Linked DNA regions of Occallatibacter riparius. The protein of the gene in region 1 interacts with the protein of each later gene in a pairwise test. Links are inferred from orthologs where the notes say so. Each region holds a gene or a part of one and is shown in the gene's direction. Other genes may lie near its edges. The genes, in order: priA and MOP44_RS14055.

Region 1 (3,415 bases):
AATGTCGATTGCCAGGGTGATTGGTCCGAGAGATTTCGTCGAGAGTGCCTGCGAGGCAGCAGTGGGCTTGGCCGAAGCTTTAGGTTTCATCACCCGGAATTGTATCGAATGAGGGATAGGGAGAGGCGAACGAGGGAGAGAAAAGTAATCGCCTTTGCCTTTGTTTTTCTTTCTGTCATTCCCGGAGGGAATCTGCTTTTCGTCTTTCTGATGTTGGAACTCCGCCCTTGCGGCTTCTTTCTGCCGCAAGGGTGGGAAAGCACGACCGCATTACGGCCAAGAATGGCGGCGAAGCCGCAGTTGGCCGCACCGCAGGTGCCTACTAAACTGGACTTTGCCCTTCATGCCTCTCTACTGCGAAGTCGCGCTGCCCGTCCCGCTGGACCGCACCTTCACCTACGCGGCCCCCGACGGCCAATATCCGCAGCGCGGCTCCCGCGTCATCGCCCCCTTGCGCAATGAGAAGCTCATCGGCGTCGTCATGAGCGTCAGCAACACCGCGCCTGCCGACTTCGAAGCCCGCTATCTCGAAGCCGTACTGGATCAAACTGCAGACCAGAGCCTCGAGTCCAGCGCCGAAGCCGAACCGCTCCTCAGCGAAGCCCTTCTCTCCCTCGCCGAATGGATCGCGCAATATTACCTCGCCCCCATCGGCGAAGTCCTCCGCGGCATGTTGCCTCTCATGGCCGAGGTCAGCCGCACCGTCTACTACCGCATCACCGACCTCGGCCGCGACATCCTCGCCAACTCGCTCGAAAACCAGTCCGGCATCCCCTTCGCGAACAAGACCGCCAATCCGCGCAAGCCTGCGAAGAACGACAACACCGGCGAAGAACAAAACACGCCGCGCCGCATCCTCGAGCGCCTCGCCTCCGGTGATCCCGTCAAAGTCTCCACGCTGCGCACCGCCTCCGGCGCGTCTCTCTCCGATCTCGCCGCCCTCGTCCGCAAAAAATGGATCGCGCGCGAAACCGCCGCCGCCGAGCGCGACGCACGTCGCACCGAGCGCTTCGCCGTCCTCATTCCTGAAGCGCGCCTGCCCGCTCTCTCTACGAACCAGCAAGCCATCCTCGCCGAGCTCGCCGCCTGCGGTGGCGAAATCCCCATCCTCGAGCTGCGCAAACGCGGACTCTCCAATGCCACACTGCAAACCCTCGTCCGGCGCGGCCTGGTCCGCATCGACGAACGCGCTGCCGCCTTCCGCCTCGGCGGCATCGAGCGCTCCAGCCCGCCCATCCGCCTCAACGAGTCGCAAACAGAAGCACTCGCCTCCATCGCTTCCGCACTCGGCGCATTCCACCCCTTCCTGCTTCACGGCGTCACTGGATCAGGCAAGACCGCAGTCTACCTCGCCGCCATGCAGCGCGCGCTCGATCGCAACCTTGCCTCCATCCTCCTCGTCCCCGAAATCGGCCTCACGCCGCAGACCGCCGGCCTCCTCGACGCCGCCTTCGGCAGCAAGGTCGCCCTGCTTCATTCCGCACTCACGCCTGAAGAACGCAGCGAGCAGTGGCGCCGCATACGCAACGGAGACGCGCCCATCGTCGTAGGCACGCGCTCCGCAATCTTCGCGCCCGTGCCCCACCTTGGCCTCATCCTCGTCGATGAAGAGCACGACCAGAGCTACAAGCAGGAAGAGACCCCGCGCTACAACGCACGCGACGTGGCCGTCATGCGCGCCAAGTTCGCCAACGCCGTCGTCGTCCTCGGCTCCGCCACGCCCTCACTTGAAACCTGGCACAACTCCGAGCAGTCGAAGTACAAGCGCATCGAAATGCGCGAGCGCGTCAATCAGCGCCCGCTGCCCGAAGTTGAGCTAGTCGATATGCGCGGCGAGTTCCAGCAGACCGGCCAGGAAAATCTCTTCTCGCGCTCGCTTATCCAGCAAACGCAGGCCGCCCTCGAACGCGGCGAGCAGGCCATCATTCTCCTCAACCGCCGTGGCTATTCCTTCGCCGTCATGTGCCGCGCCTGCGGAGCCAAGCTCGAGTGCCAGAACTGCGCCATCGCCCTCACCCATCACAAGCCGCCCGCCGAAGGCGAGCTCGCGCGTGAAGGCCAGCGCCTCGAATGCCACTACTGCGGCTACCGGCGCACCGTTCCAGCGCGCTGTCCGCAATGCGACTCCGAGCACCTCTACTACCTCGGCGCAGGCTCGCAGCAGGGCGAAGAACGTCTCACTGAAATCTTTCCCACTGCCCGCATCGGCCGCATGGATCGCGACACCGTGCGCGGCCGCCACGATCTTGAACGCCTGCTCTCCCGCCTGCACTCCGGCGAAATCAATCTCCTCGTCGGCACGCAGATGATCGCCAAAGGCCACGACATCCACGGCGTCACGCTCGTAGGCGTCGTTGGTTGCGATCACGCGCTTTCCATGCCCGACTTCCGTGCCGCCGAGCGCGTCTTCCAGCTCATGACCCAGGTCTCAGGCCGCGCCGGCCGCGGCGAACTCCCCGGCCGCGTCGTCGTGCAGACCTACCACCCCGACCACTACGCCATCCTCGCCGCCGCCAAGCACGACTATGCCGCCTTCATCGAGAAGGAACTCAAGTATCGCCGCTGGATGCACTACCCGCCCTTTGGCGTCCTCGCCAACGTGCTCATCCAGTCACCCAAACTTGAAGAAGCCGCCAACTGGTCTGCGATCCTCGGCAAATGGTTCCAGCAGACCGCCCCGCAAGGCGTACGCGTGCTGGGCCCGTGCACCGCGCCGGTCGCGCGCATCAAGGGCATCTACCGCTTTCACCTGATTCTGAAATCCGTCTCGCGCCAGACACTCAACGGTGTCCTCCGCAGCATGCTCGCCCACGCCGACACCGCCAACATCCCCCGCCGCAACATCACCGTAGACGTAGACGCCCAACGCCTCATGTAACGAGAGGCGCCTTCGTCAGCCCAGTAAGCGGAGTGAGCGGCGTGCCAGTTCCCCCACAGCGCTGTCATCCTGAGCGAAGCGCAGCGGAGTCGAAGGATCTGCAGTTGTCTATGCTCTTGCTTTTCTTGCTGTCATTCCCACACCGACTGCTGTTCCGGCGCCAACTGAATCTACTGCGCCGGCGGCTCCCCCGACTCCGGCACAATCCTCAACTCTCCCCGGAACACCTGGTATTTCTCGAACCGTATGTCATTCACCGCCGTCACAGGGAATTTATCCACCACCTTGAAGACTTCGTAATTCGTCTGCGTCCAGTTGGCGGCGTGAGTTGCGGGTACAAGCATGGTCGAAATTCCCTTCAGAGGAAGAAAGTAGCTCTTGCCTCCTATCTCAATCGGGCCATACTCCACCACGATTCCCGCCCGCGTGATCGGTGCATCCTTCTCGAGCTCTGCCATGATGGTGAGGCGTACAACCTTCCCTGTCTCCGGCTCGACCGCAATCTCACCGTGATACGGTGGAACGGCTTCAAACTCG
Region 2 (3,072 bases), 1.3 Mb from region 1 along the record:
CAACTACGTGGACAATCCCCTCGCGGGAGTGATCACCGATCCGGGAAGCGATCTTTATTACGACCAGGTGCCAGCGTACTATTTGCAACTACCCTATCCTCAATTCCCTTGGGGGGTGAGCGTCGAACCGCCGCCGATTGCGAACTCGACGTACCACGCGCTGCAAGCAACGCTGGAGAAACGCTACCTATTTCGGCAAAGCACTCCCTCCATATGGCGGACTCCAGAAGTACTTTGCAGAGACCGAGATGGACGGCCGCTGGTGAGTCGCAGCGAATGATTAATGATCTCAGATTGTAAGCGATCCCCGCGGACGAAGCTATTTCTGCTCTAGGAGATAAGGGTTAAACGCGCATCTGGGTCCTTGCTCTCCATGTCCAGGGCGCCGATCGACGGAGCTCTGCTAGACATTCCAAATTCTCTCTGCTTCGCGTCACCTCAAGATGCGCTGTTTTGCTTACCAGAACGGACTCACTACGATCACCCTTGCAACTGATTGACTATTCGTGTGCTTGCACTGAATCTAAGACATCATTGGGAGTTCGGAATCGACTTCGATCGACTTTCCTGCGGCCGCCTCCCGATCACTCGATGGCTGGGATCGCCTGGAGTACGCCACGGTGCCGACCTGGCGGCACATGCGGTCGTAGGCGATCTCGCGGCTTGGCCTGTAGGGCAGCATTCCGCATTGGTTTTATCGCGGCCTCGATCTCCCTACGGCGCTGAAAATGATGCAGATATGCACATTTGCCGAGGGTTCCAGGCGGGAGCACTTCTACCTCGTGAAGGCCCCACCTCGTCGCGCTAAACCATTTATACTTGCGAAGACCGTAAGGAATTCAGGGAAAGGAGCGTCCGCTCAGGTCACTGACGGGCTCGGAAAACCCCTCGCTTCGTATTTTGTGACAGCGAGAATTAGCAAGGGGTACACGATTGTGACAGCCAGTTTTAACAGGGGGGGCGCGATTGTGACAGCCAGTTTTAGCAGTGACAGCGAGAATTAGCAGCGGACACATAGAAGGAGTGAGATGGCGAAGAGCGTTAACAAAGTGATATTGCTCGGCAACGTAGGCAAGGATCCTGAGATTCGTTCGACGGGGGGCGGCACCATGGTCGCGAACTTCACGCTGGCGACAACGGACCGGGCCAAAGATCAGCAGGGCAACTGGCAGGACAAGACCGAGTGGCACAACCTGGTGGCGTTCCAGCGCACGGCGGAGATCGTGCGCGACTACGTGAAGAAGGGCACCAAGCTCTACGTGGAAGGCAAGATCCAGACGCGCAGCTGGGACGACAAAGAGTCCGGGCAGAAGCGGTATCGCACGGAGATCATCGTGAACGACATTTCGCTGCTGTCGGGCCGGGATGATGCGGGCGGAGGTGGCGGGTATAGCCGAGGGTCGAATGCGGGCAGCTTTGATCAGCGGCAGCCGGCGGCTCAGGAGGACTTTGCGCAGTCGGCTGAGATCTCGGACGACGATATTCCGTTCTAGAGCTGGACCTGTTTGAATGGGTTGCGGGCCGTCTGAGGGCGGCCTTCTGTTTATAGGTCAGTAACTGTTCGACTAAAACCGGGGAACCGGGCTTTCGCTTTATGTTCAACATTTATTCGCCATAGGGGCGAAAACGTCCGGTCTGCGATATTGGTCATAAGTTATTGAATGTATTCGAGTAGTTCATTTACTACTTTATGCATGAATATACATTCTTGAATTTAACTGTTATTTATATGGTAAATACTCAGAAATCTGACTTGTAACGAAATGGCACCAGACACTACTCCCCACGTTGTCATCGTATGAAACGTGGACTCGTGTGTAAGTGACGGCGGTCGCGACTAATAGAAGCGAGCGGGTCGCCCGGAGTCAGCGCAGTTGCGCTTCAGAGGCGGGTTGAGGAAGCCGACAGATCTTGATTTGCTCATTCGCATAGGGGCAGGCAAGGTCGGCCTTCGTATCGCGCGCCAGGATAAACCCAGGTTGCGAAGAGGCCTCCAGGGCAGGTATGCGCGCCGGGCTCCAACGGGTATCGAGGTCCTTCTGAGCCTGAGTGCCCTGGGTCCATAGCTGGGTTAGATCCGGAGCGATGGATGCGCCGCCTCCGTAGAGCATGGCACGCCTCACGCGTGGCTCAAGACTCTGACTTGGGAACGCGACTGGCCGGTTCTGACGGACTGACACTTCGCGGACTGTACTTGCGGCTGCCTATCAGCGCGGAAGTGCAGTGCTGCGTTTCGCGACTGCCGGCCGATGGGCCGCGGCTTGCGCATAGTCGGCCTTTGCGGCGGCAAGTTCTGGTCCTTCCAACTGGAGGCGCGGCGGGCGCACGCGTGCGGAGCCCAGGCCGGCTTCCTGCTGCACCTGCTTGATGAGCTGAACGAATTTTGGCACCGTGTCCATGCGCAGCAGGGGCAGAAACCAGCGGTAGAGCTCGAAGGCTTCCTGCTTGCGGCCTTCCGTTGCGAAGTTGAAGAGATCGACGGACTCGCGCGGGAATGCGTTGACGAGGCCGGCGATCCAGCCAACGGCTCCGGCGTCAATTCCCTCAACAATTGCATCATCCACACCGACAAAGATGGCGAGCCGATCTCCGGTCAAAGCGCGGATCGCGGTCACGCGGCGCACGTCTGTCGAGGATTCCTTGACGGCGGCGAGACTGGGAAATTCACGCGCGAGTTCCTGAATTTGCTCGGGAGTGAAGTCGGTGCCGTAGGCCACGGGATTGTTGTAGAGCATGGCAGGCAGCTCAGTGGCTGCGAGAATAGCGGCGACATGCGCTTTCATCTCGCGCCAATCACCTTGATAGACGTAGGGCGGCAGAATCATGAGGCCCTGCGCGCCGGCCCGAGAAACTGATTGCGCGAGTGCGACTGCTTCTGCAGTGGACAACGCCGAGATTGCCGCAACCACCGGAATTTGAGGCGATACAGCTCCGGCGACGGTTTGTATCACCGAGATCTTCTCATCAAAGGTGAGAGTGGCGGCTTCGCCTAAGGAGCCCAGGCAGACCATGCCGGCGCATCCGTTATCGCGCAGCCAGCGTGCGTGTCGACCGATGAAGGCGTGATCAACT

What was found.
Region 2: the proteins of priA (region 1) and MOP44_RS14055 interact in binary tests that used the Escherichia coli proteins (3 or more experiments, as listed by UniProt). The link is inferred for Occallatibacter riparius from one-to-one orthologs.

Annotation. Positions count from the first base shown.
Region 1 is NZ_CP093313.1:4,780,578-4,783,992, forward strand. The notes cover bases 15-3,110. They hold priA (replication restart helicase PriA), read left to right. Parts: upstream 15-343; coding sequence 344-2,878; downstream 2,879-3,110. Other genes in these bases: MOP44_RS19410 (ROK family protein), read right to left, coding at 15-90; MOP44_RS19420 (hypothetical protein), read right to left, coding at 3,049-3,110. In the rest of the region: more of MOP44_RS19410, read right to left, coding at 1-14; more of MOP44_RS19420, read right to left, coding at 3,111-3,415.
Region 2 is NZ_CP093313.1:3,473,790-3,476,861, forward strand. Bases 8-2,760 are described here. They hold MOP44_RS14055 (single-stranded DNA-binding protein), read left to right. Parts: upstream 8-1,028; coding sequence 1,029-1,493; downstream 1,494-2,760. Other genes in these bases: MOP44_RS14050 (hypothetical protein), read left to right, coding at 8-280; MOP44_RS14060 (hypothetical protein), read right to left, coding at 1,866-2,123; MOP44_RS14065 (dihydrodipicolinate synthase family protein), read right to left, coding at 2,208-2,760. In the rest of the region: more of MOP44_RS14050, read left to right, coding at 1-7; more of MOP44_RS14065, read right to left, coding at 2,761-3,072. UniProt on the Escherichia coli protein: Plays an important role in DNA replication, recombination and repair. Binds to ssDNA and to an array of partner proteins to recruit them to their sites of action during DNA metabolism. Acts as a sliding platform that migrates on DNA via reptation.